DNA from 2 places in the Dyella sp. LX-66 genome. Region 1 is predicted to be linked to the other one. Evidence: predicted binding sites of a transcription regulator. Region 1 holds the regulator's gene; the other holds the start of a gene.
What was found. Region 1 encodes FliA, which starts transcription of late flagellar genes. Its sites were predicted from a motif close to TAAAGTTTNNCNNNCNNNGGCCGATAA; they were not measured.

Region 1 (11,923 bases):
GCTGTCGTTGCGTGCGCTGCCGGGAGCTTTTGGCTCGCTCGAAGAAAGCGCGTGGTCCTTGATGCGCGAGCTGCTGGGAGCTTGACGTGTCCGAGAGCGACGACCAGGAACGCACCGAAAAACCATCAGAAAAACGCCTGCGCGAAGCGCGGGAGAAGGGCGACGTTCCGCGCTCGCGCGATCTGTCGGGCGCCCTGGTGGTGCTGGCCGGTGTCGCCGCGCTGATGAGCGGCGGCGAGCGTGCGTTCGTCCACGCCAAGCGCGTCTACGAACTCGGCTTCGGCTACAGCCGCGAAGCGCTGTTCTCCGGCGAGCTGCCGGCGCGTGTGCTCGCTGCCGCGCTGCGCGAGGCGATGGCCCTGATCACGCCGGTCGCGGTGGCGACGATGTTGGCCACGTTCGCTGCCCCTTTGCTGCTGGGCGGCCTCAGTTTCAGCGCGCAGGCGCTGGAGCCGAAGTTCGACCGGCTCGATCCCATCGCCGGCCTCGGCCGTCTTGTATCGATGCGCGGCGCGGTGGAGCTGGCGAAGTCGCTGCTCAAGCTGGTGTTTATCGGCGCCGCGCTGGCCTGGTTCCTGTGGCACCGGCAGGACGCCATGCAGGCCACCGGGCGCGGCACCGTCGGTGCGGGCATCGCGCTGTCGCTGGCGCAGATGGGTAACGCTGCGCTGCTGTTCGGCACCATGCTGGCGCTGATCGGCGGCATCGATGCGGCTTACCAGCGCTACGACCACGGCCGCCGCCTGCGCATGACCAAGCAGGAGCTGCGCGACGAGAACAAGGAAAGCGAAGGCAATCCCGAGCTCAAGGGCCGCATCCGCCAGGTGCAGCACCAGCTGGCGCGCCGCCGCATGATGCAGGAGCTGCCCAAGGCCGACGTGGTGGTGACCAACCCCACCCACTTCGCCGTGGCGCTGAAGTACGACGAGAGCCGCATGCGCGCGCCGCGCGTGGTCGCCAAGGGCGCCGACGTGCTGGCCATGCAGATCCGCCAGGTCGCCGCCGGGCACCGCATCCCGATGGTGGAAGCGCCGCCGCTGGCGCGCGCGCTGTACGCCACCACGGAACTGGGCCGCGAGATTCCCGCCGCGCTCTACGTCGCCGTGGCGCAGGTGCTGGCCTACGTGTTCCAGCTGCGCCAGGCCGTCGCGCATGGCGACGCGCCGCCCGTGCCTCCTTCGCCGCAGGTCGATCCGGACCTGCTCGGCCCTTACCGCTGATTCTTTCCAGGACACCGCTCCATGGCTGCCGCAAGCGCAAGCGCGTTCGAGACCTTCAAGCAGATCACCCGCCGCGGAGCCGGCGCGCCCATCGTGATGCTGGCCGCGCTGGCGATGGTGATGCTGCCGATGCCGCCGTTCCTGCTGGACATGCTGTTCAGCTTCAACATCGCGCTGTCGCTGGTGATCCTGCTGGCGGTGATCTACGTGATGCGGCCGCTGGAATTCGCCGCGTTTCCCACCGTGGTGCTGATGGCCACCCTGCTGCGCCTGGCGCTGAACATCGCTTCCACCCGCGTGGTGCTGCTGCACGGCCATAACGGTCCGGGCGCGGCGGGCAAGGTGATCGAGGCCTTCGGCGAGTTCGTCATCGGCGGCAATTTCGCGGTGGGCCTGGTGGTGTTCGCCATCCTCACCATCATCAACTTCGTGGTGGTGACCAAGGGCGCCACGCGCGTGTCCGAAGTGACCGCGCGCTTCACCCTGGACGCCATGCCCGGCAAGCAGATGGCGATCGACGCCGACCTCAACGCCGGCCTGCTCACCCAGGAACAGGCGCGCGAGCGCCGCCAGGAAGTGCGCGAGGAAGCGGACTTCTACGGCTCGATGGACGGTGCCTCGAAGTTCGTGCGCGGCGACGCCACGGCGGGCATCCTGATCCTGGTGATCAATATCGTCGGCGGCTTCTTCGTCGGCGTGATGCAGCACGGCCTCAGCGCCGGCGACGCGGCCAAGACCTACACCTTGCTCACCATCGGCGACGGCCTGGTCGCGCAGGTGCCGGCGTTGATGCTGTCGATCGCCACCGCGGTGATCGTCACCCGCGTCTCGCGCGCGCAGGACATGGGCAAGCAGGTGCTCGGCCAGGTGTTCGGCCAGCCGCGTGCGCTGGCGGTGGCTGGCGTGGTGCTGGGCGTGATGGGCCTGGTGCCCGGCATGCCGAACATCGCCTTCCTGCTGCTGGGTGCGATCTGCGGCGGCGCCGCGTGGATGATGCTCAAGCGCGAGCGCGAAACGCGCGCCAAGCTGGCCGAGGAAGCCATCGCCGAAGCCGCGCCCGCCGCGGCGCCCACCGAGCGCTTGGAGCTGGGCTGGGAAGATGTCGCGGGTGTCGATCCGGTGGGTCTGGAAGTGGGCTATCGCCTGATCCCGCTGGTGGACAAGAACCAGGGCGGCGAGCTGATGGGGCGGATCAAGTCGGTGCGCCGCAAGCTGTCGCAGGAGCTGGGCTTCCTGGTGCCGCCGGTGCACATCCGCGACAACCTCGACCTTGGCCCCAACACCTATCGCATCACCCTGATGGGCGTGCCGATGGGCGAGGCCGAGGTGCACAACGAGCGCCTGCTGGCGATCAATCCCGGCCGCGTGCACGGCAGCTTGCAGGGCATCGCCACGCACGATCCGGCCTTCGGCCTGGAAGCGGTGTGGATCGAATCCGGCCAGCGCGACAACGCGCAGGCGCTGGGCTACACCGTGGTCGACCCCGCCACCGTGGTGGCCACGCATCTGTCGCACATCCTGCAGGGCCACGCGCACGAACTGCTCAGCCACCAGGACGTGCAGCAATTGCTGGACCGCCTCGCCGCCGTCGCGCCGAAGCTGGTGGAAGACCTGGTGCCCAAGCGCATGTCGCTGGGCGTGGTGGTGAAGGTGCTGCAGAACCTGCTGGCCGAGCGGGTGCCGATCCGCAACATGCGTTCCATCGTCGAATCCTTGGCGGAACACGCGGGCCAGAGTCAGGATCCCGGCGCGCTCACCGCCGCCGTGCGCGTGGCGCTGGGCCGCCAGATCGTGCAGGAGATCGCCGGCCTGGGCACCGAGATCCCGGTCATCACGCTGGCGCCGGAACTGGAGCAGATCCTGCTCGGTTCGCTGGCCAATGGCGGTGTGGCGGGCGCCGCGGTGGAACCGGGCCTGGCCGACCGCCTGCAGAGCGGCGTCGCCGACGCCGCGCGCCGCCAGGAAATGGGCGGCGAACCGGCCGTGCTGCTGGTCGCGCCGCAGCTGCGGCCGTGGCTCGCGCGCTTCACGCGCCACGTGGCACAGAACCTGCACGTACTGGCCTACAACGAGGTGCCCGACAACCGTCGGGTGCGTTTGGTGCAGGCGCTGGGACGCTGATCCGGCGCTGGAACTAGGGATCGAACCGACCGATGAAGATCAAGCGTTTCGTAGCCGCGGACATGCGCCAGGCCATGCGCGAAGTGCGTGAGGAACAAGGCCCCGACGCGGTCATTCTTTCCACGCGCCGTCTCGACGAGGGCGTGGAGATCATTGCTGCCGTCGACTACGACGAATCCCTGGTGCGCGAGGCCGCGCGCTCGGGCGAGCCGTTGCCGACCGAAGTGCGCATCGTGCGCGAGCGTGCGGCGGAACCGCCGGCGCTGCCGCCGAAGCCGCGGCGTGCGCCGGCGCCTGCGCCGGTGGCTCCCGTTGCCGCGCCGGTGCAGCGTGCCCCGGTAGCGCCGGTTGTCGCGCCAGTTGCCGCCGCACCGGTCGCCGCTGCAAAACCCGAACCGGCTGCCACGCCCGCCGAACCGGCCCCGCTGCATCCGATGGTGGAGCAGGCCGCGCTCGACACCGCGCGCATGCGCGCCGAGCTGGGCAGCCTGCGCGAGCTGCTGGAATCTCAAATGGCTTCGCTCGCATGGAACGACTTGCAGCGCCGCCATCCGCTGCGCGGCCGCGTGCTGCGCGACATGACGCGCATCGGCATCGAGCCCGATGTGGCGCGCCGCCTCGCCGACGAACTGCCCGACCGCCTCAGCGCCGACCAGGCGCGCTATCTGCCGCTGGGCGTGCTCAGCCGCAGCCTTGCCATCACCGGCTATGACGTCGCCGCCAGCGGCGGCGTGGTGGCCCTGGTCGGACCGACCGGCGTGGGCAAGACCACCACCATCGCCAAGCTTGCCGCGCGCGCGGTGCTGCGCCATGGCGCTTCGCAGGTGGCCCTGGTCAGCACCGACAACTACCGCATCGGCGCCGCCGCGCAGCTGGAGCACTACGGCCGCCTGCTCGGCACCCGCGTGTTTCCCGCGCACGATGCCGAAAGCCTGCGCGAAGTGCTCGACGTGCTGCGTGGCCGCCGCGTGGTGCTGGTCGACACCGCCGGCGTGGCCGGCAGCGATCCGCGCCTTGAGCAGCAGATGCAATTGCTGCGCGCCGCCGGCGAGCTGCGCACCTGCCTGGTGCTGGCCGCCAATGCGCAGGCGCAGGCGATCGACGACATGGTGCGCGCCTTCCTGCCGCAGCAGCCGCAGGCCTGCATCCTGACCAAGCTCGACGAAGCGCCCAGCCTGGGCGGCGCGCTGTCCGCGCTGATCCGCCACCGGCTGCCGCTGGACTACACCACCGACGGCCAGCGCGTGCCCGAAGACCTCGCCACCGCCGATGCGCGCGTGCTGGTCTGCCGTGCCGCGCAGGTGCTCAAGGGCAGTGCGCCCGCGGTGGACGAAGGCTATATGGCCGAGCGCTTCGGCCTGGCCATGGCAGGTGCACGATGACCACGCTGGCGATGGACCAGGCCTGGGGCCTGAGCAATCTGTTTTCGGCTTTTCATTCCTCGGGCGACAACGACGTGCGTCCGCTCGCCGCGGGTTCCGGCCATTCGCTGCCCGCCGCGCCGCCGCGCCGCTGCCGCGCGATCGCCGTGGCCGGCGGCAAGGGGGGCGTGGGCAAGTCCACGGTGGCGGTGAACCTCGGCATGTCGCTGGCCATGGCCGGGCGCGAGGTGGCGCTGCTGGATGCGGACCTGGGCCTGGCCAACCTGGACGTGCTGCTCGGCCTGCAGCCGTCGCGGCATATCGGCCATCTGCTCGACGGCAGCTGCTCGCTCAGCGAATTGATGCTGCCGGCGCCGCATGGGCTGAAGGTGATCCCGGCAGGCTCCGGTGCGCGCCGCCTGGCCCAGCTGGATACGCGCGAGCACGCCGCGGTGATCCGCGCCTTCGACGAACTGCCCGATCCGCCGGAATTCCTGATCGTGGACACCGCCGCCGGCGTGGCCGACAACGTGGTGATGTTCGCCGCGGCGGCCGACGACGTGGTGCTGGTGGTCTGCGACGAGCCGGCCTCGCTCACCGACGCCTACGCGCTGACCAAGGTGCTCAGCCGCGACTTCTGCGTGCGGCGCTTCCACGTGGTGGCCAACATGGTCCGCCATGCCGGCGAGGCGCGGCAGCTGTACGAGAAGCTGGCCCGCGTGTGCGACCGCTTCCTGGATGTGGCGCTGGATTTCATGGGCGCGGTTCCTTACGACGAACACCTGCGCCAGGCCATCCGCCGCCAGAGCGCGGTGGTGGATCTGTGGCCGGCCAGCCGGTCCGCACGGGGATTCAAGCAAATGGCGGGTGCGGTCGATACATGGGGAGAACCCCTGCGCACGGGTCGCGACCGCATCGCTTTTTTTGGAGGGCAGGTCGCCATGGCGCCGGACCCGGTACGCGAGGGGGGTGTGAGATGAGCGTGGCTTCCGAATATCTGCAACTGCAACGCGAAAGCACGGAGGAGATGGTGCGCCGGCACGCTCCGCTGGTGCGCCGTATCGCCTATCACCTGATGGGCCGGCTGCCGCCCAGCGTGGACGTGGACGACCTGGTGCAGGCCGGCATGATCGGCCTGCTGGAAGCGGCGCGGAACTACGCGACCGACCGCATGGCCAGCTTCGAGACCTATGCGGGCATCCGCATCCGCGGCGCCATGCTGGACGAGCTGCGCAAGACCGATTGGACGCCGCGCTCGGTGCATCGCAAGTTGCGCGAGGTCTCGGAGGTGGTGCGCCAGATCGAGAACGAAACGGGCGCCGACGCCACCGACGCCGAGGTCATCCGGCGGCTGGGCATCGACGCGCAGGAGTACCACCAGATCCTGGCCGACGCGGCCAGCGCGCGCTTGCTCAGTCTCTCCGCGCCGGAGGACGACGAGGACGGCGCCGCGCTGGACGTGGCCGACCAGGAAGGCCTGGGGCCGCAGGACCGCTTCGAGCAGGAAGGCATGCGCGGGGCGCTGGTCGAGGCGATCGGCGGGCTGCCGGAGCGCGAACAGCTGGTGATGTCGCTGTACTACGAGCAGGAACTGAATTTGAAGGAGATCGGCGCCGTGCTCGGCGTGACGGAATCGCGGGTGTGTCAGATCCATGGCCAGGCCCTGATCCGGTTGCGCGCACGGATGACCGGTTGGCGCGAGCAGGGTGCGGCAGCCGAAAGCGGTAAGCCGAAGAAGTTGAAGAGTACGGGTTAAAGCGGTCACTCCACGCTGGCGCCCTTCTCCCGCCGGGAGAAGGTGGCGGCAGCCGGATGAGGGTTCGGGCGGAGCGCAAGACATCACTCTCGCGCTCCGCCCGAACCCTCACCCCAACCCCTCTCCCGAGGGGAGAGGGGCTAAAGCACAACGCTTCAACCAATACGCAATCTAAAGACCTGGAGAGAGGCGTTTGGACAAGAACATGAAAATCCTCGTGGTGGACGACTTCTCCACCATGCGGCGCATCGTGCGCAACCTGCTGGTGGAGCTGGGCTTCACCAATGCGCTGATCCAGGAAGCCGACGACGGCGTCAATGCCATGGCGGTGCTCAAGCAGCAGTCGTTCGACATGGTGGTGACCGACTGGAACATGCCGAACATGACCGGCATCGACCTGCTGCGCGCGATCCGCGCCGAGCCCGCGCTGAAAGGCCTGCCGGTGCTGATGGTCACCGCCGAGAACAACCGCGACCAGATCATCGCCGCCGCCCAGGCCGGCGTGAACGGTTACATCGTCAAGCCCTTCACCGCGGTCACGCTGAAGGAAAAGCTGGACAAGATCTTCGAGCGGCTCGCCGCGCAAGGAGCAAGCGCATGAGCGCCGTGATGATTACCCCCATGAGCGCGGCGCTGCCGCAGGAAGTGCAGGAACTGCTGGCCAGCCCCGACGGCGCCGCCTTCGAGATGGCGCTGGACACCATGGTGCGCCAGCGCGAGCAGCACCTGTTCCGCGCGCTGGGCCTCTTGGCCCGCGACCTGCACGAAGCCGTGCGCCGCCTCGGCGGCGAGCTGGCCCAGGAAGGCGTGCCCGGCAGCGTGGCCGACGCGCGCCAGCATCTGCACGACGTGCTGGAGATGAGCGCCAAGGCCGCGCATCGCAGCATCGATTTCGCCGAACGCATGCGGCCGCAGGCCACCGCCCTGGAAAGCAGCGCCGATGCCGTGCTGGCCGGCGGCGGCGAAGCCGCGGAGCTGGCGACGCAGGCGCGGCAGTTCGCCGGGCAGTGCCGCGAAGGGCTGTCGGACATGGTGATGGCGCAGTCCTGGCAGGACCTGTCCGGCCAGCGCATCAAGAAAGTGTCCACCTTTATCGGCAGTGTGGAATCCTCGCTGCTGGAACTGGTGCGCCTCACCGGCGCGCTGGCCGGCGGCGAAGCGCCGGTGGCCGCGGCCAAGGTGAACAGCCAGGACGAGGCGGACCGCCTGCTCAGCGAATTCGGTTTCTGAGCGCGGGGTTCTGATGGATCCGTCACTCGACAGCGAGCTGCGCGACGATTTCCTGGTCGAGGCCGGGGAACTGGTGCAGCGCCTGGGCGAACAGCTGGTGGCGCTGGAGGAAGCGCCGCGCGACGCCGAACTGCTCAATGCGGTATTCCGCGCCTTCCACACGGTGAAGGGCGGCGCGGGCTTCCTCGGCATCGACCCGATGGTGCAGCTGTGCCATCACGCCGAAGACCTGCTCAATGAAGCGCGCTCCGGCCACGTGCTGATCGACGCAGCGCGGATGGACGCATTGCTGGAAGCGCTGGACCTGGTCAACGCGATGATGTCCGCGCTGGCTGCGTCCAGCGAGATGCCGGTGGCGCCCGCGGCGCTGCTGGTGCGGCTGCAGCCGCATGCGGCGCGCCCGCCGGCTCCGGCACCCGCTCCCGTGCCGGCGCCCGCGCCGGTGGCGGAAGAGGGCGGCACCATCGACGACAGCGAGTTCGAGGCGCTGCTCGACAATCTCTACGGCATGGGCGGCGCGCCGGGCGCACCGGTGCAGCCGCCGGCGTCCGAGACGATCGACGACGCCGAATTCGAAAAGCTGCTGGACAACCTGCACGGCAAGGGCAAGGCGCCCGGCACGCCGGCGCAGCCGTCGGCCAGCACCATCGACGACAGCGAGTTCGAAGCGCTGCTCGACAGCCTGCATGGCAAGGGCGCCGCACCCGGCGCCGCGGCGAAGGCTGCCGCAACGCCTGCGCCGGCCAAAGCCGCGGCAAAGGTCGCGCCGCCGCCGGAAGCCACCGTGCGCGTGGATACCGGCCGCCTCGATGCGCTGGTCAACCGCGCCGGCGAACTGGTGCTGGTGCGCAACCGCCTGCTCAGCCTCGCCGCCAGCAGCGGCGACGAACCGTTCAACACCGCGGCCGGTGAACTCGATCGCGTGGCCGATGAACTGCAGGGCGCCGTGCTCGGCATGCGCATGCAGCCGGTGGGTCGATTGTTCCAGCGTTTCCCGCGCATCGTGCGCGATCTCGCCCGCCAGCTCGGCAAGGAGATCGAGCTGGTGCTGGAAGGCGAGGACACCGACCTGGACCGAAGCCTGGTCGAGGCGCTGGCCGATCCGCTGATTCACCTGCTGCGCAACGCGGTCGACCACGGCCTGGAAACACCGGACGTGCGCGAAAGCGCCGGCAAGCCGCGCAAGGGCCGCGTGCGCCTGGCGGCCAGCCAGCGCGGCGAACGCATCGTGATCGTGGTGGCCGACGACGGCCGCGGCATGGATCCGGACATCCTGCGCCGCAAGGCGGTGGAGAAGGGCGTGATCGACGCGGCACAGGCTTCGCGCCTGTCCGAGACCGAATGCCTGGAACTCATTTTCCGTCCCGGCTTCAGCACGGCCGCACAGGTCTCCGACATCTCCGGTCGCGGCGTCGGCATGGACGTGGTCAAGACGCGCGTGGCGGAACTCGGCGGCACCTTGCAGGTGCGCTCGAAGCTGGGGCAGGGCAGCGAGCTTGAGCTCACCGTGCCGCTGACGCTGGCGATCGTGCGCGTGCTGATGGTGCGCGTCGGCGCGCGCCTGTTCGCGATGCCGCTGAGCAACGTGGACGAAGTATTCGAACTTTCCGCCGGGCAGGACCGCCTGCTCGACGGCAGCCTGATCGCCGCGCATCGCGACCGCGCGCTGCCGCTGGGCGACCTGGCCGCATGGTCCGCGGCCGCGCCGACGGCGGGCCGCCACGTGGTGGTGCTGCATATCGGCCACCAGCGCCTGGGCTGCCTGGTGCACGACGTGCTCGGCCGCGAGGACGTGATGGTCAAGCCGCTGGGTCCGCTGTTCGCCGGCACCGCCGGCGTGGCCGGCGCGACCATCACCGGCGACGGGCGCCTGGCCCTGGTGCTGGACCTGGCGGGCCTGGCCGGCGAAGGCGGCCCGTGGCAGCTGGCGCCGCGGGTATCCCCAACACTAGAGGCGGTGGTCTGACATGGATCTGGTTAGCGTCATCGGCACGATCCTGGCCTTCGTGGTCGTGATCCTCGGCACCATCCTCAAGGGTTCCAGCGTGGAAGCGCTGTGGAACCCGGCTGCTTTCGTGATCGTCTTCGCCGGCACCATCGCCGCCCTGCTGGTGCAGACCCAGGGCAAGGTGCTCAAGCATGCGATGGGCATGCTGCCGATGATCTACAAGCCGCCCAAGCACGTGCCCAACGATCTGATCAGCCGCGTGATCGGCTGGAGCGAGATCTCGCGCCGCCAGGGTCTGCTCGGCCTGGAGCCGCAGATCGAATCCGAGCAGGACCCGTTCGTGCGCAAGGGCCTGCAGCTGCTGGTCGACGGCAGCGAGCCGGAGGCCATCCGCGGCGTGCTGGAAGTGGAGCAGGACACGCGCGAGCACGAGGACCTGGCCGGCGCGAAAGTGTTCGAGCAGGCCGGCATCTATTCGCCGACCATGGGCATCATCGGCGCCGTGATGGGCCTGATGGCCGTGATGCAGAACCTGGCCGACCCCAGCAAGCTGGGCCACGGCATCGCTGCAGCTTTCGTCGCCACCATCTACGGCGTGGCGCTGGCCAACCTGCTGATGCTGCCGATGTCCTCGCGCCTGAAGGGCATGATCCACAAGCAGGGCAAGATGCGCGAGATCATCATCGAAGGCCTGGTCTCGATCGCCCGCGGCGACAATCCGCGCCAGATCGAAAGCCGCCTGCAGGGCTACCTCACATGAGGAAGAAGAAGCACGAGGACCACGTCAATCACGAGGCCTGGGCGATCCCCTATGCCGACCTGATGACGCTGCTGCTCGCGTTCTTCGTGGTGATGTACGCGGTGTCGGTGGTGAACGAGGGCAAGTACCGCGTGATGTCCGAGTCGATCATCGAAGCCTTCAACGGCAACAACAAGCAGATCCAGCCGGTGCAGACCAACAGCGCGACCGCGCCTGCGCCGGTGCCGGCCAAGCGCTCGACCAGCACCACGCCGCCGTCGCTGCGCCCGCGCCTGGCCGTGGCGCTGCCCTCGCAGTCGCTGCCGCCGCAGATGACCCAGGGTTCGCTGACCACGCGCGAGAACGCGCAGGAAAACCTGCAGAAGATCCAGGACGAGGTGCAGCACGCGCTGCAGCCGCTGATCGACCAGAGCCTGGTGGTGGTGCGCCGCACGCAGAGCTGGCTGGAGATCGAGATCCGCACCGACATCCTGTTCCCCAGCGGCGTGGCGCGGCTGTCGCCCGAGGCGGACACCACGCTGCGCAGCGTGGCCGGCATTCTGTCGCCGTTCCCGAATCCGCTGCGCGTGGAAGGCTATACCGACGACAAGCCGATCAATACCTCGGTCTTTCCGTCGAACTGGGAACTGTCCGCCGCACGTGCGGCGAGCGTGGCGCGGCTGTTTGCCGACAACGGCGTGGATCCGAACCGCATCGGCATCATGGGCTGGGGGCAGTACCGTCCCGCCGCGGACAACGTCAGCGAGGAAGGCCGCAACCGCAACCGCCGCGTGCTGGTGGTGGTGCTGGGCGACCAGCAGGGCCCGGCGCGCTTCTACAGCGATGCCGATCGCGCGGAGCCGGCGGTGGCGCAGGCGGCGCCGGCGAAGGTGCCGGATGCGTCGGCGCCGGTCATGCATGTTGTCGCGCCACCTGCGGAACACGCTGTGTTGCCGGAGGCGATTCCCGCGGTCGCCGTGCCTGCGGTGCCGACCGGCAGTTTGCCGGTGGCCGCGAAGTTGCGTGCCGTGCAGATTGCGCCCGCCGAGAACGGCTGAGCTGGGCGCCGCCATGACTTATCAAGAGACTTACGCATGAATCAGGACCGCGCTTCCGCGCCTCCCGCCGAGCGCGGCTGGCTGATCTTTCATCTTGCGGGGCAGCCATATGCGGCGCCGCTGACGCAGGTGAGCGAGGTGGTGCGCGATGGGGATATCACGCCGGTGCCGGGGGCGGCGGCGGATCTGCTTGGCATTCGCCAGTTGCGGGGGCGCATTGTGCCGGTGCTGGATGGGTGCCGGAGGCTGGGGTTGCCAGCGGATGCTGGCGAGAGTGCGCGGAGGCGCATTGTGGTGTTGTCGCACCAGGGGCATCTGGTGGGGTTGCGTGTGGACGCTGTCGGGGATCTGCTCGATGTGAGTGGGGAGATGGTGGCGGCGCCGCTGGGGAGGGTGGTCCGTGAGGACGATCCGGTGGAGGGGGTAGCGCCTTGCGCGAGTGGGTTTGTCGCTTTGCTGGATGTGCGGCGGTTGTGTCGCCTGCCGGAGG
Region 2 (19,624 bases), 550 kb from region 1:
CATCCGGCAAGGTTGCGCCGGCCGTGGCGGCCACCGCCGGCCCGGCCTCCTGCGACAGCGAGGACGCCTCCGCCTGCTTGTTCATCACGATGATGCTGATGCGCCGGTTGACCGGATCGGCCGGATTGCTGCGGTCGAACGGCACCGAGGCGGCCAGGCCTACCACGCGGGCGATCTTGTCTTCGGTCAGGCCGCCGGCGAGCAGGGCGCGGCGTGCGGCATTGGCGCGGTCGGCCGACAGTTCCCAATTGCTGTAGCGGTGATCGCTGTTGTACGGCGCGTCGTCGGTATGCCCGGACAGGCTGATCCGGTTCGGCACGCGATCGATAAAGCCCGCCAGTTCCTCAAGAATCGTCGTGGTGTAAGGCCGCAGCTGCGCGCTGCCCATGTCGAACATGGGGCGGTTCTGCTTGTCGACGATCTGGATGCGCAAGCCTTCGGGCGTGATGTCCAGCAGCAGCTGGTCCTTGAACGGCGCCAGGGCCTGGCTGTTCTGGATCGCCGCCTGCAATTGCTGCATCAGGTCTTCCAGCCGCGCACGCTCCTGCCGCCGCGCTTCTCTCTCGATCTCCTTCGGATCGATGCTGGCCGCCGCGCCGCCCTGGGCTTTGCCGCCTGGAGCGCGCGCCAGATCCTTCGCACCGCCGAGCTTGATCATGCTGGTGCTGGCGCCACCCGGCCCCGTTTGACCGGGCGGCGCCATGGTGGCGGTGCCCTGCGTCATGCTGGGATTCTTGAAGTACTCGGAAATCGCCGCGCGCTGCTCGCGCGTACCCGCACCGATCAGCCACATCACCAGGAAGAACGCCATCATCGCCGTGACAAAGTCGGCGTAGGCCACCTTCCAGGCGCCGCCATGATGGCCGCCATGGCCGCGCCGCTTCACCCGCCGCACCACGATGGGCGGCAGCTGGCCCTGCTCGCTCATGCCGTGGCCTTGGCGCGCGGCGCCTTGAGGTGATCTTCCAGGTCCTGGAAGCCCGGGCGGGTGTTGGTGGAAAGCGACTTGCGCGCGAACTCCACCGCCACCTTCGGGTTGTAGCCGCGCAGATTGGCCAGCAGCGCGATCTTCACGCACTCGAACGCCTTGCCGTCTTCCTGCACCCGGTTCTCCATCGCGGCACCGAGCGGACCGACAAAGCCGTAGCACAGCAGGATGCCGAGAAAGGTGCCGACCAGCGCGCCGGCGATATGCATGCCGATGCGCGAGGTATCGCCGTCGAGCTGGGACATGGTAGTGACGATGCCGAGCACGGCCGCCACGATGCCGAAGCCCGGCAGGGCGTCGGCCAGCTTGGTCACCGCCAGCGCGGGCGCCACCGCCTCGTGGTGATGGGCTTCGAGCTCCACCTCCAGCAACTGCTCCAGCTCGTGCGGATTCATGCTGCCACCCACCATCAGGCGCAGGCAGTCGGTGGTGAACTCGATCAGGTGATGCTCGCGCAGCAGGCGCGGGTGGGCCGAGAACAGCGGGCTGGACTGCGGATCCTCCACGTGCTGCTCCAGGCTGAGCAGCCCTTCCTTGCGCATCAGGCTGAACAGGTCGTAGAGCATCGCCAGCAGGTCCACATAATCCTGCTTGTGATACTTCGGCCCTTTCAGCAGCCCCAGCGCATCGCGCGCCGCCGCCTTCACCACCTTGGACGGATTCGCCGACAGAAACGCACCCAGCGCGCCGCCACCGATGATCAGCAACTCATACGGCTGCCACAGCGCAAGCATCTGCCCATGCGACAACACAAAACCGCCAAGCACGCATCCAAGCACCACGACGGCGCCGATCAGGACCAGCATATTCACTCCGGGGAACGGAGCCTCTTGCTCCGTGTCCGGGTCTTATCGGCGTGGGGGTGGGAAAGTTGAGTCGATAGTGCCGTGGTGTGTGCGGCCAGCTCCGCGACGTGTGCCTTCTGCGCTAGAGTCGCGCCCGACCCGCCGCTTTCACTTTGGTGAAGCCATGGCTGGCTTGTCCGCAGGGAGCAGGGAGCGCGATGGATAACAAGGCACGGACTTTGGAATCGAAGCTGCGGCGGATTCGGATGTGGCGGCGTATTTCGTTCCTCCTTCTCATCGGGTGGATGCCATGGGGGATTTCCGTGATGAGTCTGGTGGACTCATCGTCAATCCAGACTCAGGCTATCTTTGGCTACATGCTTGTCTGTGGACTCTTCACGGGTATCGCCGTACTCAGTTCATGCCCTCGATGCGGGAATCTGTTCTTCCTCAAGGTCTTTTCGAACGCATTCTTTTCCAGCGAATGCATCCATTGCGGGCAGGCGTTCCCTGACGATTAGGCTGGTATGTCGACGCAACCAGGCGAGAACGCGCTGAGGGATCGAGCGGGCAAGGAGTAGGCATTACTTTCCCGCTCGGCCTGATTCGACAAGCTCGCCGATGTGCGCGGCGCTGATGGCCATTGTTCCACCGAAGAAGATTGAGACGGACGGTCAATCGTCTCCGTCTACAGCCCCCTAGACTCCGCCCATTCCAATCGCACAGGGGGAGATCCATGGCCGACAAGCTGAGTTACGACCAGGCGCTGTATCAGACCAGCGCTCTTTTGGGGTGGAACGACCAGGTGGGCCGCGGACCCCAGATCGTGCGGCAGGGCGGCATGACTATTGCCGACGTGGCGTTCCCAGTGATGGTAAAGCTGCACACGAGGGACAGCGATATCGGCGCCTCGTGGGACCCGATGGACGGAGACAGGCAATTGCGTGCGCGCGATCGCCTGGTGGACACGCTGAAGATGATGCGGCTGCAGCCCGGGATGTCCTGCATGATCGATCCCTCGATGTGGAAAACCGATTGACCGGACAAAGCCAGGGGGAAGGACGGGGAAGCGAGGGAGGCATGGATGCCTCCATTTCCCTGCCCGCATGGCGGTGGAGGCATCCCTGCCTCGCGCGCAAGGATCAAAGCATCTTGCGGAAACCCAGATAGACGTTGTGTTCGCGCAGATGCCCCTTCAGCTGTTCGTCGCGGGCATGGGCGCGGTTGTCGAACAGATTGGGGTTCGTCGAAATGCGCCCCAGGTCGACATGGCGATAGCCCAGTTCCAGATGCATGCCCTCCGCGATGCGCAGATCCGCGCCGATGCCCGCGGCATAGGCGGCGCGTAGGTTCCGGTGGCTTTCGAATGCGCGCTCGGGGCGCGTCTGCCAGCCGGACGCCGTCGTCACCGCCACGCCCGCACCGAGCATGCCGTAGAGCGACAGGTTCCGCGTCAGGGGCCAGCTCGCGTAGCCATTGAGCATGAGCCGCTGCGTACGGGTGTACAGCACGTTGTCGTTGGCGGTGAACGGCGCCCAGCGTCCGACGTAGCGCGCGTCCGAAGGCAAGGTGTATTCCAGCTCGATGCGCAACGGCGACTGGTATTGATAGCCCAGGCCGAGCGAGCCATTGAGCGAACGAGTCGACTTCGGATCCTGCGTGCGATGGGTGACGCGGGGGCTGGTGAGGGTCATGTCCGAGAGTTGCCGATCGACATCGAACAGCTTGATGGTTCCGTAAAGCCCCTGCGCGCGGGGAGCGGCCGTAGCGGTCGCTGTAACGGCTGCTGTCAGCAGCAGACTGGAGATGATGCGTTTCCTCATGCGTTACCTCACTGTTAAAGGTGAGGACAACGTAGAGAACGGCCCGTCATGGCCCCTACTCGAATAATCCAGCGATCGGCGCCGTTCCGGCCTGTGGCATGGGAAGCCATCCGAAAAGTCGGCGGCTGCCTTTTCGACGACGCAGAACTAGGGAACACCCTAGTAATACTGCCCGGGGAGTAGTCCTACATTCGGCCTTATCGCGCATGGCCTCCGGCAGGGAGCGACTCCGATGACTTCGACCAGCGGCGTAGGCGGCAGCGACTCGCAGAACAATGCGCAATCGCTCGGCAATCAGGCAGCGAATCCCAATGGCAGCACGCCGCAGGCGGATGCCGTCGCGGGCACCACGCTGAGCATTCCCGCGGCGACGGTGGGCCTGGATTTCAGCCATACCGTGGCACCCGGCGAAACGGTGGACGCGCTGGCCGCGCGCTACAACGTCGACGCCAATGCCATTCGCGCGGCCAACCCGGATCTGCTGCAGCCGGCGGGCGGGAGTTTCGATTTCACCTCGGCGGTGCCCGAACTCCAGGATGCGGTCAAGGACGTGCAGCCATGGGCCGGCGTCAGCCTCACCGTTCCCGCAGCCAACCCTCGCATGGTGATGGAACACACGGTGATGCCGGGCGAGATGATCGAATCGATCGCCAAGGATTACGACGTCAAAGCCACCGACCTGCGCCAGGCCAATCTCACGGCGCTGGCCTTGCAGAGCATGCTCACGGCGCCGCCGTCGATCGAATCCGGACCGGGCAAGCTCGGCCTGATCGATACCTCCAAGCTCACCGGCGTGCAGCTCACCGTGGCGCAGACCTATAACAAATACGGCGCCGCCATCGAAGGGCTGGCGGACGAAGCCGGGATCAAGGTCAAGGACGTGCTCGGCATCATCACGCAGGAAACGGGCGGCGCGATCGATCCGAATGCGCGCATGACGATCCGTTTCGAGGCGCACAAATTCGACCAGGCGATCGATCCTTCCTTGCAGCCGGAATTCGATCTGCACTTCCAGTACAACCAGGCGCAGGGGCTGGGCTACAAAGGGCAGAAGTTCAATGCCACGGGCGATCCGGACGATTGGCACGCACTGCATCCGACCGGCACCGCCAAGGACCAGGACATCAACTGGTCGGCGTTCCATTACGCCTATGGCATGAACCCCGAGGCCGCCGCTTCTTCGATCTCGATGGGGCCTGGCCAGGTGATGGGCTTCAATCATTCCACCGTGGGCTATGCCACCGCGGATGCGATGTACCAGTCGCTGAAGGACAGCGCCTATAACCAGTTCGCCTCGATGACCGATTTTATCGGCGCCCATGCGTCGATGAAGAAAGACCTCAACGACGGCGATTACGATGCCTTCGCCAAGGCCTATAACGGCGGCATTGTCGGCTACGGCGACCACGTAAAGAGCTATGCGGACGCGTTCGACACCATTACCGCCGGCATGCAGCCGACGGGTGCGCCGGCCACTACGGGGCCCGTTGCCGCGCCGTAAATAGAACGGCCAACGCCGCTGGAGGCAGCCAGCCGCGCCGGCTGCCTCCAGTGCGCTGATTACTTCTTCGCCGCCTTGGCCGCCGCTTCCTCTTCCGCATCCGCCTTCAGATACGCCGCATACCCCTTCGCTTCATCCGCCTGCGTGGTGATATGCAGCGTCACCTCGTCGCTGACCTGCGGCACGAACTTGCCCAGGCCGAAGTCGGAGCGCTTGAGCGTCGCCATCGCCTCGAAGCCCACCGCCGGCAGTTTCAGCCGCGCGTTCTCGCCCACCTTGTTGATGGTGACATCCAGCGTTACCGGCTTGGTGATGCCGTGCACGGTGAGGTTGCCCGTCACCTTGAGCTGGTTGGCCATGGCGGTGGTCTCGACCTTGGTGCTCTTGAAGGTGGCGGTGGGGAAGCGGGCCAGGTCGAAGAAAGCGGGGGAGCGCAGGTTCTCGTCCAGGTCGGGGATGCCGCTGCTCAGGTTGGCCAGGGGAATGGTGACCATCACCGAGGCCATGCGCGGCTTGGCGGGGTTGAACTCCAGCGTGCCCTCGACCCGGGTGAACTGCGCCGTAGGGTTGGCGAAGTCCAGGTGGCTCCAGCGGATGGTACCCATGGAATGGTTCGGTTCCAGCGTATAAGTGGCCGCCCACAGCGGGCAGGCGGCGAGGGCGAGCGCAAGGGCGAAGGCGGTACGGCGGATCATGGGCAGGGCTCCAGGGCTGAGGTCGGCGCGGGGCCGATCGTGGGTCTCCAGCACGCATCGGCGTGCCTCGGCACCATCGCCGGCGGCCGTGCGGGAAGTCCTGAAAAGGCGTCTGAATTGGCCTGAAGACTTCTGAAGCAGGGCCGGGCCGCTTTCGGTTGTGGCCCGCAAACGTTGATGCGACTATCCGGCGGCTTTCCCCAAGGTGGCGATAAACAGTGAGTTACGTGCCCTCCGACCCCGAGCGCTCGACGCGCGGAACCCTGCGCATCGGCGACTGGATCGTCGACCCGATGGCCGACCAGTTGTCGCGCGACGGCAACGTGCTGCGCGTCGAAGCCCGCACCATGCGCCTGCTGCTGTGCCTGGCGGACCGCGCCGGCCAGGTGGTCAGCATCGACGAACTGCTCAACGAGGTATGGGCGGGGGTGATCGTCACGCCGGACTCGGTCTACCAGGCGGTGACTTCCTTGCGGCGCTTGCTGGGGGACGATCCCAAGCAGCCGGCGTATATCGCCACTGTGCCGCGGCGGGGGTATCGGCTGATTGCGGCGGTGCAGGCCTCGCCGGACAAGGCGGCCGCGTCCGTTGAAACGCCCGCGGCGAGCGCGGCTAAGCCAGAGCCGCTCAGGGTTCCGAGGCAGGGGCGAGGCGCGCTGGTCGGCTCAGCCCTGGCGCTCGCCGTGATCCTGTTGTCCTGCGGTGCCATCTCCGCCTACTGGCTGCTGCGCGACCATCCCGCCGCGCAGGCCGTACAGGCCGTCCGGGGCGCCCGCTCCATCGCCGTGCTGCCCTTCCTCGACCTCACCGACAAGATGAACGAGGAGCCGTTCGCCGACGGCATGACCGAGGAGCTGATCGACAAGCTCAGCAAGTTCCCCGGCATGCAGGTGTCCGCGCCGACCTCGTCGTTCTATTACAAGGACAAGCAGGTGCCGGTGTCCGATATCGCCAAGTCGCTCGGCGTCGCCTACGTGCTCGACGGCAGCGTGCGGAAGTCGGGCGATACCATGCGCGTGGCGGCGCGGCTGGTTCGCGCGGCGGACGGTTTCGTGGTGTGGTCGGCGACGTACGACCGGCCCTTGGGCGACAAGCTCAAGGTGCAGGATGAGATTGCCGGCGAAGCGGCGAAGGCGCTGACGCCGGCGATTCGATGAGGAGGGCGTTCCATGTCGGACAAGAGCACGGGCAGCCAGCGTAAGACCGTCGGCATCGGCCTCGCCGTGGGCATCGCCGTCGGCACCAGCCTGGGCGTGGCCCTGGGCAATCTGGCCGTTGGGATCGCCTTGGGCATCATCCTGGGCACGGCCATCGGCGTGTTCGGCGCCAAGCGCGGCTCGCGATAACGTCAGCTGCGATGGCCGGTGTCCGTCGCGCAACAGCCGATGGCGGCGGCTTTCTGCGGCTTCGAACCGAACGTCACGAAGCTCGCCGCCGCCAGCACCCACGCGCCGATGCCGCCATAGAGCATCACCCAATGGAAGCCCTGGACCAGCGCGTCATGCGCCGGCGCGCCGTAGGAGGACAGATTCCCGGCGGCGATCTGATTGGCGATATCGCGTAATGCCGATGCATCCATCGCATCCAGGCCCGCACGTTTCAGGTGCGCAAGTATCCCTTCGATCAGCAGGAACCCCATCAGCGCGATATTGATCGCCAGGGTGATCAGGCGCGCGCTCATATCGATGCCCGATGCCATGCCGGCCCGCGCCGTCGGCACCGAACCCGTCGTGGTATTGGACACCGGCGTATTGGTCATCCCCAAGCCGATGCCCGCCAGCACGCAGCCGATCAGCAAGGCCGGCAGCCCATGCAGCGGCATGACGAAGAAGCCCAGGCCGATGGTGAACAGGCCGGCGGGAATGACGGCGCGCGGCTGATAGCGCACGGTCAGTTTTTCGGCGAGCGGCGGAACCACCAAAGTCGGCAGCGTGTAGGCGAGCAAGGCCAGGCCCGAGGTGACGACGCCATAGCCCAGCACCGACTGGAAATAGATCGGCAGATAGATCATGAAAGGCCAGAAACTGAAATTCATGCCCATCGAGCCGTACAGCGCGCCGGAAAACGGGCGGATCCGGAAGACCGAGAAATCGAACATCGGATGCGCGTGGTTTTTCTCCACGTACAGGAACACGGCGAAGCTGGCGACCGCGCCGAACAGGGCGATCAGCACCAGCGGGTGATGCAGGCCAAGCGACGGCCCCTGCGTAATGAAATACGTCAGCCCGAATACCGCCAGCGACATCGACACGATGCCCGCCAGATCCAGATGCTTGGCTTCCGGATCGCGCGATTCGTCGACGCTCCATGCAATCAACGCCAGCGTGAGCACTGCCAGCGGCACCTGGATGAGAAACACCCAGGTCCAGTCCAGCCATACGGCAATCGCGCTGCCGATCATCGGCCCGAAGCCCAGCCCCACGCCGAAGATGATCCCCCACGCCGCAAACGCCCGGCTGCGCGCCGGCCCCTCCTGGAACTGGTGCGACAGCGCGGCGATCTGGCAGATCACCATGGCACCGCCGCTCATGCCCTGCAGGAAGCGGCCGGCGATCAGCACCGACGCATCGCGCGCCAGTCCGCAGGCCAGCGACGTGATGCCGAACGCCACCACGCTCAGCAGCAGCATGCGCTTGCGCCCGTAGCGGTCGGCCAGCGTGCCGGAGGCCATCAGCACGGTGGTGCAGGCGATGGTGTAGGCATTCATGATCCACTGCGCGCCGCTGAAGCCGGTGTGCAGCAGTTTTTCCACGGTCGGCAGTACGGCCGGCACGCTGGAGATTTCCAAGCCGAACATCAGGGCCGCGAGGCAGATCGCCACGGCGGCGACGGCGTTTCGATGGGTGGGAGAGGGCGCCACGGTGGACTCCGGTTCGAAAGGCAAACGCCGGCCGCACGCGGCTGGCCGCGCGGCTTATGCATCGCCGGGGGAAGAGGGGAAGGCCTTTATTTTCGGCACGCGCCATCCATGATGGAAATGATTTATTTTTGTCGCCCCCATTAAGGCTGTTCATCAATCGCCCATGGACTTCGACCCCGCCCTGCTGCGCGCCTTCGTCGCCGTGAAAGAGGCCGGCGGCTTCACCCGCGCCGCCCAGCGCCTGAACCTGACCCAGTCCGCGATCAGCCACCAGATCCGGCGCCTGGAAGAACAGGTGGGCCGGCAGCTGCTCTACCGCACCACGCGCGCGCTGACCCTGACGGAAGACGGCGAGGAGTTTCTGCAGTACGCGCAGAAGATCCTCGACACGCTGGACAGCATGGCGCGCCGCTTCCGGCCCTCGCCGATTTCCGGCGTGGTGCGCTTCGGCGTGCTGGAGAACTTCCTCGGCGACCGCCTGCCCACCTTGCTGTGCCAGTTCGGCCGCGCGTTTCCGTCGGTGCGGCTGGATGTGAGCGTCGGCATGAATCTCGACCTGATGCCGATGATCAAGGCCGGCGAACTCGATCTGGCGGTGGTGATGACTGCGCCGGACGACAAGGAAGGCACGCCGCTGCGCCGCACGCAGTTCGTGTGGGTGGCCGCGGAGACCTTCGACGTGCCCGCGGGCGCATCGCTGCCGTTCGCGTTCTTTCCTTCGCCGTGCATCAACCGCCAGGTCGGCATCGCGTCGCTGGAGGGGCGGGATGTGCCATGGCATGTCGTGTTCACTTCGCAGAGCCAGCAGGGCATCCGCGCGGCGATACTCGCGGGGCTGGCGGTGACGGTGCTGGCGCGCGACGACGTGGAGCCGGGCATGAAGATCGTCGATGGGCAGTACGGGCTGCCGTCGCTGTCCAAGGTGGACTTCACCCTGGTCTGGAGCAGCGGCGGCAAGACGCCGGCGGCGGTGGAGTTCGGGCGGATGATCGAGCAGATGACGCGGGTTCCGCTCGCGGCCAGCCACGGCTGAGCGCAGGCCGGGCGGCCGGCGCTTGCGCTATGCTTTTAGAAGAACAGGGGGAATGCATTATCCATGCGTAAATGGGGCTTGCTGCTGGTCCTCGTGCTGCTTGGGCTGATCGCCCTGCACTGGTCGCGGCAGCGTCCGTCCGTGCCGGCTGCCGGCGAGCTCGCTCCCGCCGCGCCCATTCAGGACGACATCGCCAACGGCACGGTCATGCAGCGTGGCGACGTCAGTCTGCTCACGCGCGCTCATTTCGAGCTCACCGCACGCGTGCTTTCCCGCGAGGATTACCGCTTCGATGCCGGCGCTTCGCTGGCGCCGGTGGATCTGGCGCTCGGCTGGGGCCCGATGTCCGACAGCGCCGTGCTGGCGAAGATCTCGATCAGCCAGTCCAACCGTTTCTACTACTGGCGCGTCGAGGAGTTCCCCATCCCGCAACGCGATATCGAAATCTCCAGCGCCAATATGCACATGATCCCCGCCGACGACGCGGTGCGCCGCGCGCTGGAGCGGGTGCAGCCGGGGCAGGTGATCCATCTGCAAGGTTTTCTCGTCGACGCCAGCCGGCCGGATGGCTGGCGCTGGCATACCTCCATGATGCGGGAAGATACCGGCAATGGCGCGTGCGAGCTGGTGTTCGTGGAAGACATCGGCACGGTGAGCCGCTGATCCCGCGGTAACGGCTTTTTACCGTACCCTGCCGTCACCCCACCCCACGGAGTACCCCCCATGAAAGCGTTCTGCGCTGTTGTGCTGCTTTGTGGCCTGATCCAGGGAACCCCCGCGCTCGCCGCACCACCCGCCGCTTCGCCCTTGCTCGGCACCTGGGCGGTGGACACCACGCGCCTGCCCATGGCCGCCGCGGCGCGCCCGAAGAGCGTCACCTTCACGTTCGCCGATGTCGGCGGCAACAAGCTCAAGACCGAGGTCGATATCGTCGATGCCGGCGACGTGCGAATCCATTCGACGTCCACCGTGGGTATCGATGGTGTCCCGGGTTCCATCACAGGCGGCATGGAGGCCGACACTGTGGCGTTGAAACAGCCCGCGCCGAATGTGCTGGTGATGGTGTTGAGCAAGGCCAGAAGACCGGGGTCGACGCGCATCTACGTCGCTTCCCCGGACGGCAAGTCGATGGTGGAAACGGCCACCTATTTCGGCGACAACGGCACGCCGATCATCCGCACCAACTACTTCACGCGCGTGCGCTGACGCGGCAGCGCACGCACTCGGAGACCGCCGGCGCCTGCATCAAGGCGTCGGCAGCTGCGCATCCAGAAACGCGTAGATGTCCGCAAACTCCGTCGCCTCCGCGCCCAGCGACACCTGGATGCCGTGCCCGCCGTTGGCATTGGTGCGGATCCAGATCGGCTTGCTACCAGTGTTGGCGGCGCGCAGCTTGGCGGCGAACTTGCCGGTCTCCCAGGGCGCGACGCGGCTGTCGTTGAGGCCCACGTTCATCATCACGGCCGGATAGGCCGTATGCGGCTTGATGTTCTGGTATGGATCCATGGCCAGGATAAAGGGGAATTCGTCGGCCTTGCGCGGGTCGCCCATCTCGCCGACCTGGTTGGCGCCATTGGGTGCGTGCATCAGCCGCACGGGATTGAGCAGGGCGACGCGGAACACCGCCGCACCAAAAGCCTTGGGGTAATTCACGACCGCGCCGCCGACCAGCAAGCCGCCGGCGCTGCCGGAGATCAGCCCGGTACGCTCGGGGCGGCTGTAGCCGAGCTTGCTCAGCGCTTCCACGCTGCCGACGAAATCCTCCACGCCCTTGTGCTTGTTCGGCCCCTTGCCGGCCAGATGCCAGGCTTCGCCTTTCTCGCCGCCGCCGCGCACGTGTGCATAGGCGAAGACGTTGCCGTGCTTCACCCATTCCAGCCGCACCGGATTGAACGTGGGCACCTGCGAAAGCCCGTAGCTGCCGTAGCCCCACAGGATGGCGCGATGGCTGCCGTCGAGCACGGCGTCCTTGCGGTGCAGGATGGTGAGCGGAATGCGCGTGCCATCCTTGCTGGTCAGCTCGGTTTCGGTGACCTCGACCATGCTGTAGTCGGCCGGGCTGGACTGGTCCTGGCCCAGCGTGTGCAGGCTGCGGTCCTTGGCGTCGTAGCGCCAGGCCTTGACCGGCGTGGTCCAGCCGCGCAGGCCCAGCAGGAAACCATCCTGGTGGCTGTCGGCATGGAACAGTGAGGAAGAACCCGGCAGCGGCATCGCGATGGCATCGGCCTTGCCGCTGGCGTAGTCGATGCGCCGGATGCCGTCGATGCCGTTCTTCGACACTTTCACGTACAGCGCATCGCGCGCCGCGGCGAGCTCCTGCGTGTCGGCCAGGCTGAGGCCGACGATGATCTGGTCGTCGTCGAGCGGAAGAACAGAGCGCGCCTGTGCGATCGATGCATCCGCCCGCGACAGATCGATGGCCAGCACTTCGCCGTTGGAATGCTTGCGGCTGGAAACGAGGTAAAGCGTATCGCCGTGGATGGCCGCGGCTTCCACCTTGTCGGCCAGCTCGGTCATGCAGCGCCAGCTCGCTCCTGGCTTGATCGCCTCCGCCTGCGGAGCGACGCAATAGCGCGTCTCCGGCTGCGCACCGGTGGCGCGGGCGAGCGCCCAGCGCGAACCGGTGGGGAATTCGATTTCCGGAAAGCGGTTGGACGGAATCGCGAACGAGGGATTGCTGCCTTCGCCGGTGCCTGCGCGCAACAGGATCGGATCCTGCTGCGCCGGCGTGCCCAGGCGATGGAAGCGCAGGCGCATGTCCTGGATCGGGTCGCCGTTGGTGCGCTGGTCCGGCGGCGCCATCTGCGTATAGGCGAAGCCGCTGCCGTCGGGCAGCCAGTCGGCGCCGAACTCGCCCCAGACCGGCTCCATGGCGTCGCCGGTGGGCTTGCCGCTCTGCACGTCGAACACTTCCAGGCGCGTCACTTCGGCGCCGCCGCGATCGGTATCGACCGCGACCTTGCTGCCGTCGGGCGAGGGCACGTACAGCGTGATCGAAGCATGGCTGCCCTCGCCGGCCAGCGTGGCCGGATCGAGCAGTACGCGCTCCTTGCCGTCGGCCTCGCGCACCATCAGCGTGCCGGTGCCCTGGCCTTCCTGGCGGATAAAGAACAGGCGGCCGCCGATGTAGCGCTGCGCGCGATAGACCACCTCGTTGCCGCTGGTCTTGCGCAGCGTTTCCTGCCAGGCCTGCAGCGTCGGCAAGGCATCGAGCTTGCCGCGGGTGTAGTCGCCTTGCGCGGCCAGCCACTTCTGGAACTCGGCATTCTTCTCGCCTTCCATCCAGCGATAGGGATCGTGCAGCGTCTTGCCGAAAACCTGTTCGACCACATCGGCCTGGCGCGCGGGCGGCGGTGCGTCGCTCGCTGCGGCAAGCGCCGATGAAGCGGCGAGCGCCGCAGAGCAAGCGGCGATGGCGAAGCGGAGGGAAGCACGTCGGCGATGCGAAGCGGACCTGCGGCTCATGCGGTGTCCTTGCGAGCGAGGAAGCGGAGGAGCTTAGCTTCGTTCGCGGGAACCTGTCGTCATAACCGTCATTAGTCATTACTGCCGGGCGGAACGTGATCGTCATCGCACTTCGCTGGCTCATGCGCAGCACGCAAAGAACCGCGTTGCCTCGCCAGCCCATATGCCATGCGGAATCACATTGCCTTCACGTCAACGGGAGGTTGATAAACATTCGGACATGAAAGGCGCGCCCTTCAGGGCGTTTCAAGGAAACGGCCGCGGCAGCCGGCCACCAACGCATGCAGGGGGCATCGCGTGAAAGGACAGGAAGGGACGTCGCCACGGATGACATCGCCCGGTACATCGCCTTTGCTTCCGCTTCGCCGCAACGCTTCGCCACGGCATGCCTCTCCCGCTCGTGCGCGGTCCGCCTGATCCCCATTCGCTTTCACCGCAGCCGCGCTCACTGCGGTAGACGCGTACGCGTCCTATCCGAGCGCACACCATCAAGGAGTACGACCCATGCAGATCGATCACATCGTGGAAGGCTGGCTGAAGGGCTCCGATAACGTGGACGGCTACGCCAATCCGGCGGGCTCGCTGTACACCGAAGGCCAGGCGGCCACCATCGCGGCCGTGACCAGCCCGGAAATCGCGCTGGATACCCGCTGCAGCGGCTGCACGGCTTCGCGCCCCGGCTTCTGCTGTTGATTTGATTCGCCGCAGCCGTGGCCTGGCCACGGCTGCGGACGAATTCCGTTCCTCACTTACCGGGTGTTGAGCATGGGCGACGCGCCGTCGAACGATACGTTCCTGGGAATCATCGATCACCTCACCGCCGATGCCCGGCGTTCGCTGGCCGAACGCATCCGCGCCGTGCCGGGACTCGGCGATGGCGAAAGCGCGATCCTGATACGGCAGGCGCACCAGGCGCTGCGCGACAACGCGGAACGCAAGCTCAACCGCGTGCTGCTGCTGGAGCTGCATGCAGCGAAGCTGTCCGGCCAGCTCACGGCGCCCGACGAAAGCGGCAAGTTCGCGCAGTTTCTCGAACTGGCCAGACAGGACGCATTCAAGGAAACCTTGCGCCGCCGCTATCCGGTGCTCGAAGAACGCCTCGATCGCGCACTCGGCCAGCAGAGCGAAGCCATTCTTACCCTTGCCCAGCGCATCGTCGCCGACCGCGCCGCCTTCGCTGCCTTGCTCGGCCAGCCCGCAGGCGCATTGCGCGCCGCCAGCCTGGGCCAGGGCGACGTGCACGACGGCGGCCAGTCCGTGGCGCAGCTGGAATTCGGCGGCGGCCGGCTGATGTACAAGCCGCGCTCGGTGCGCGTCGACCAGGCGCTGGAAAGCTTTCTCCACGATCTGTTTCAAGGCGCGGCGGACCGCATCCGCGTGCCCGCGGTGCTCGATCGCGGCGCCTATGGCTGGACGGCCTTCGTCGAGCATCGCCACTGCGCCGACCAGGACGAACTGAAAACCTTCTACCGCAATATCGGGCATTGGCTCGCCGTGCTGCGCCTGCTGGGCGGCACCGACGTGCATCATGAAAACCTGATCGCCTGCGGCCCCGTGCCCTACGTGGTCGACGTGGAAAGCTTGTTCGTGCCCGAGCCGCCGCCGCAGGCCACCGAGCTTGGGCAGGCCGTGGACCTCGCCGACGCGATGATCCGCTCCTCGGTGCTGCGCACGGGCCTGGTGCCGTTCCGCGCGCCGGCGCTGGGCATGGATGGCGTCGATATCTCGGCCATCGGCGCCCTGCCGGGACAGCAGCCGAAGATCCGCGTGCCGGAGATCGTCAACCACGGCACCAGCGACGCGCGCGTGGGCCTGGTCAGCATCGACGTCGACATGGCGCGCAATCACCCGTGCGAGAACCCGGATATCTCGCGCTTCTGGCCGGACATCCTGGCGGGTTTCCAGCAGCTCACCGGCCGCTTCGCCGCGCTGCATCGCGACGGTGCGCTGGCGCCGAAGCTCAAGCTGTTCCTGGGCAGCCGCATCCGGCTGATCCTGCGGCCGACGCAGATCTACGTCGAGGTGATGCGCATGCTGTGGCATCCGGCCTCGCTGCACGACGAGCCGGCCGCGATCGAACGCGCGCGCGACCTGCTGGAGAAGAATTCGGCAGCCTCGCTGGTGGCGCCGCGCGATGCCGCGGCGATCCGTGCCGAGATCGACGACATGCGCTACGGCGACGTGCCCGTATTCGCCAATGAACTGGATCAGGCCCAGCTCGACGAGATCTTCGGCGCCTGGCAGGCGATGCGGCTGGACCTGGAAGAACTCACCATCCGCGGCGCGCTGGTGACGGCGCATCTCAACGGACGCCTCAACGACGACAAGCGCGCACCCTACGATCTGCGTCCAAGCGACCCGAGCGCACGCGACCTCGACCGCCGCCGCCGCACCATGGCTGCGCTCACCGTGCAGGAACTGCTCGAACTCTCTGTGCGCGGCGAGGACGGCAGCGTCACCTGGATCAGCCCCATCCTGGGCCGCGCCGGCTGGGCCATGCGCAGCCTGCAGCCGAATCTCTATGTCGGCCTGTGCGGCGTCGCCATCACGCTGGCGGCGTATGTGCGCGAGATGCGCGCGGGGCGTGCCGACGACGTGGCGGGCGTGCAGGAAGCGCTGGATGGTGTGCTCAAGGTGATGCGCAGCACGGAGCGGGCGCGTCCCATCGAAGCGGTGGGCGGTTTTATCGGCGTGGGTTCGCAGATCCTGTCGTGGCTCACCTTGCACGCGTTCCAGCCGCAGTCGGATTTCCTTGCCATGGCGATTGCGCGTGCCGAGGCGATGGAGCGGCGGGCGTTCAGCGAGGAACGCAATTTCGACATCCTCGAAGGCGTCTCCGGCGCCATCGTGCCGCTGCTGCAGCTGGCCGATGCCACCGGCGATGCGCGCTGGCTGGCGCTGGCCGCAAAGGCGGCGCGGCGGCTGGAAGAGGCGGCGATCGTCGACGCGCGCGGTGCGCGCTGGCCGGCGGCGGTATACGACGAGCCATTGGGTGGCTTCGCGCATGGTTCCACCGGCATCGGCTGGGTGCTGACGCGGCTGGGCCTGAGCGGTGCAGGCAGCGCCGAAGACCGCCGACGCTGGCTGGCGCTCGGCGAGCGTGCCTTCGATTTCGAGGAATCGCTCTATCTGCCGGAGTTCGGCAACTGGCTCGACGTGCGCAAGCCGGACAGCCGCGAGTTTCCCAATACCTGGTGCCACGGCAGCGTGGGCATCGGCCTGGCCGCCTGCGACCTTTACCTGCGCACTGGCGAGGACCGCCACCTGGAAACGCTGCGCCGCGCCGTGCAGGCTGCCAAGCACGGCGGCTGGGGCTACAGCCACACGCTATGCCATGGCGACCTGAGCATGTGGGAGCTGCTGCTGCGCGCCAGCAAGCTGGTGCCGGACCTGCTGCCGTCGCAGGCGATGCCGGGCAGCGCGGTGATTCTTTCGAGCATCGAGGAGCACGGCATCGTCGGCGGCCTGGCCAGGGATGCGTTCACGCCCGGCCTGATGAGCGGCATTTCCGGTTCGATCCACCAGCTGCTGCGCATGCATCCGGACTGCGATATTCCCTCGCCGCTGCTGATGGAAGCCCGCCTGGGCGAGTACGCGCGCAACCGCGCCTTCGAACAGGAAGGGCTGACCGCCTGAGCGGCGCGCGTCCATGATCCTGCAGCGCTTCCTCCGCCGGCATTACCGTTCGCTTGCGGGCGCGGCGCTGCTGTCCTGCGCCAGCGCCGGCTGCACGGTGGCCTTGCTGTCGCATATCAACCGTTTGGCATCGGAAGGTTTGCACGGGGCGATGGCGCATCCGCTGGCGGTGGGCGTGTGCTGGCTGCTGGCGCTGCTGGTGACCAATGCCTTGTCGCAGGTGCTGCTGGCGCGGCTGGGCGCTGCGTTGGTGGCGCAGTTGCGCACGGAGCTGGCGCGCCGCTTTATCGATCTGGAGTACGAAAAGCTGGCGGACCAGAAGCACACGGTATTCGGTTCGCTGATCGACGACGTCGCCAACATCGCACCGCTCGCCCTGGTGGCGCCGCTGCTGGCCTATAACCTGTTGCTCGCGGTGTTGTATGCGGGCTATCTCGCCACGGTGTCCCCACCGCTGCTGGGCATGCTCGGCTTGTTCCTGTGCGCGAGCTTCGCCGCTTCGCTGCTGCTGGCGCGCGTGATGCGCGGCAAACTGGATGAACTGCGGCGCGCCAATGAGAAGGTGTTCGAGTACTTCCGCTTCATCAGCGATGGCAAGAAGGAGATGACGCTGAACGAGGCGCGCGCCGGGCATTTCACGCGCGAGCTGATGAATCCGGCGATCGGCCGCGCGCGCAGCCTGATGCTGCGCGCGCATGCGGGGCTGGGGCTCAACGAAGCCTGGTCGATGGCGGTGCTGTACGGCTCGATCTTCCTGATCGTGTATCTCGGCTATGCGTCGCTGGGGCTGACGCAGAACACCATCATCCGCTTCGTCATCGGCGCGGTATTTCTCGGCGGGCCGGTGGGTTTTCTGGTGAGCGCGGGGCGGCAGCTGGCGGTGGGGGCGGCGAGTCTGCGGCATCTGGAGCGGGTGGGGCTGGATCCGGGCGGAGAGATCGACGAGCCGTCATCGCGCGCGCCGGCATCGGTGTCGCTGGACGACTGGCGCGAGATTCGCGTTGAAAGCGTGTGTTACCGGTATCCAGGGCATACCGGCACCAGGCCGACAGTGGGCCCGATCGATCTCACGCTGGCCCGCGGTGAGATGGTGTTTATCGTGGGCGGCAACGGCAGCGGCAAATCCACGCTGCTGCTCCTGCTCAGTTCCCTGATCGCGCCGGGCGAGGGCCGCATCAGCATCGACGGCGCGCCGGTCGGGCAGGATCCGCGTGCCTATCGCGAACGCTTTACCGGCGTGTTCGGCGATTTCTTCCTGTTTCCCCACGTGCTGGATGCACAGGGCCATCCGTTGTCGGATGCACGCATCGAACAACTGCTCGACGTGCTGGACCTGGGCGAACAGGTGCAGACGCACGCTGGCGAGCTGTCGCGCCTGGCCTTATCCACCGGCCAGCGCAAACGCCTGGCCCTGCTGCAGTGCTATGCCGAAGACCGCGATATTTTCTTTTTCGACGAATGGGCCGCCGACCAGGACGTGCATTTCCGCGATTACTTCTACCGCAGCCTGCTGCCGGCCCTGAAGGCGGCCGGCAAGACGGTGATCGCGATCAGCCACGACGACCGCTATTTCCACGTGGCGGACCGGGTGATCGCGCTGGACCTGGGCCAGATCGTCTCCGATACGCGCCCCGCGGCGCCCCGGAATGCGTTGGCCTAGCCGCTTTCTGCGGCCCGGATGCCGCCAGCCGTGTCCCGGTTCACTCGCGCGCCCCCCGTACCTGCTGCTAATGTCTGCGCCCGAACCGGGGCCCGCCAGCCGCTCCCGGGGGGAGCAGGGACGCGGTTCAGGCCAGAGGGATGGCTTTCCAGATCGGTCCGACCGGATCGAACGGGGCCTTCAGGCCCATGCGTTGACCACTCTCGCCGAGGCCGCCGGCCGCGCCGGTACGGGTGCCTCTCAGGCGCATTTCACACTTACTAGGGATAGGTCCTTATGCGTCATCTGCTCCTTACCGCCTCGCTGGGCGCCGCCTTGGCTGCCTGCTCGTTCGCCGCCCATGCCGGCAATGCGGACCCGAACAGCTTTTTCATCAATACCAGCGCTGGCATGTCGCACTCCAACGTCGACGGCCTGACCGACAAGAACAGCTGGGGCTACGGCCTGAACTTCGGCTACCGCTGGCAGGAAACGTGGGGTATCGAAGCCGGCTACGTCGACCTGGGCAAGCCGGAAGCCAAGGGCAACTATTACGGCTACCCCTACGACCTGAAGCTGCACGTCAACGGCTTCACCCTCGGCGGCAACGGCCGCTGGCGCCTGTCGGACACCTGGCACGTCACCGCGCGCCTGGGCGCGTTCTTCTCCAAGTCCAAGGTCACCGCCAATGGCGGCCTGCAGGGCGAGAATTCGGACAATGACGTCAACGTCTATGTCGGCGCCGGCATTGCCTACGACGTCAGCCCGAACTTCAGCCTGGGCCTGAACATCGATCGCTACCAGGCCAAGGCCAAGCGCTTCATCACGGGCACCAACAGCCCGATCATGGCGTCGGCCTCGCTGGAGTGGCGCTTCGGCCAGTAATGGCCTTGGCTGAAGCGTCGCTTCAGCGGATGTCCCGAGCCGGGTGAGCGATTCCCCGGCTCTCTTTTCCCGGCATCGCTGGTGTTTTGCCATCAGTTGGTCTGAACTTGCATGCGGTCAATGCGGCGATAGATACCTCGGTCATGTGGATCAATCTTCTGCTGGTCTTGTTGCTGCTGTTGTTTATCGTCATCTACCGTATCTGCGGATGGGGCGGGAACGGCTCATTGGATCTGCTGGAGAAGTCATTCGAGAGCCAGCAGGCCATGGTCCATGGCAAACCGATGCCGGCTTCGAATCTGCTGGTCGTCCAT

Region 2: a site for FliA is predicted at 1,837-1,863, ahead of motA (flagellar motor stator protein MotA). Genes of this name have one in related genera too.

Annotation. Positions count from the first base shown of each region.
Region 1 covers NZ_JAHFVJ010000001.1:68,571-80,493, reverse strand. Annotated here, with positions in the region: gene fliR (flagellar biosynthetic protein FliR) at 1-85, shown strand, start outside; gene flhB (flagellar biosynthesis protein FlhB) at 87-1,220, shown strand; gene flhA (flagellar biosynthesis protein FlhA) at 1,242-3,341, shown strand; gene flhF (flagellar biosynthesis protein FlhF) at 3,374-4,723, shown strand; gene KK141_RS00390 (MinD/ParA family protein) at 4,720-5,682, shown strand; gene KK141_RS00385 (RNA polymerase sigma factor FliA) at 5,679-6,458, shown strand; gene cheY (chemotaxis response regulator CheY) at 6,652-7,059, shown strand; gene KK141_RS00375 (protein phosphatase CheZ) at 7,056-7,688, shown strand; gene KK141_RS00370 (chemotaxis protein CheA) at 7,702-9,654, shown strand; gene KK141_RS00365 (flagellar motor protein) at 9,656-10,396, shown strand; gene motD (flagellar motor protein MotD) at 10,393-11,433, shown strand; gene KK141_RS00355 (chemotaxis protein CheW) at 11,470-11,923, shown strand, end outside.
Region 2 covers NZ_JAHFVJ010000001.1:616,850-636,473, reverse strand. Annotated here, with positions in the region: gene motB (flagellar motor protein MotB) at 1-928, opposite strand, end outside; gene motA (flagellar motor stator protein MotA) at 925-1,794, opposite strand; gene KK141_RS02835 (hypothetical protein) at 2,510-2,812, shown strand; gene KK141_RS02830 (outer membrane beta-barrel protein) at 2,916-3,596, opposite strand; gene KK141_RS02825 (N-acetylmuramidase domain-containing protein) at 3,829-5,097, shown strand; gene KK141_RS02820 (YceI family protein) at 5,157-5,792, opposite strand; gene KK141_RS02815 (winged helix-turn-helix domain-containing protein) at 6,011-6,949, shown strand; gene KK141_RS02810 (hypothetical protein) at 6,962-7,138, shown strand; gene KK141_RS02805 (MFS transporter) at 7,141-8,652, opposite strand; gene KK141_RS02800 (LysR family transcriptional regulator) at 8,816-9,685, shown strand; gene KK141_RS02795 (hypothetical protein) at 9,749-10,348, shown strand; gene KK141_RS02790 (hypothetical protein) at 10,409-10,891, shown strand; gene KK141_RS02785 (prolyl oligopeptidase family serine peptidase) at 10,931-13,150, opposite strand; gene KK141_RS02780 (DUF6229 family protein) at 13,655-13,843, shown strand; gene KK141_RS02775 (type 2 lanthipeptide synthetase LanM family protein) at 13,916-16,786, shown strand; gene KK141_RS02770 (ATP-binding cassette domain-containing protein) at 16,800-18,446, shown strand; gene KK141_RS02765 (outer membrane beta-barrel protein) at 18,723-19,310, shown strand; gene KK141_RS02760 (hypothetical protein) at 19,454-19,624, shown strand, end outside.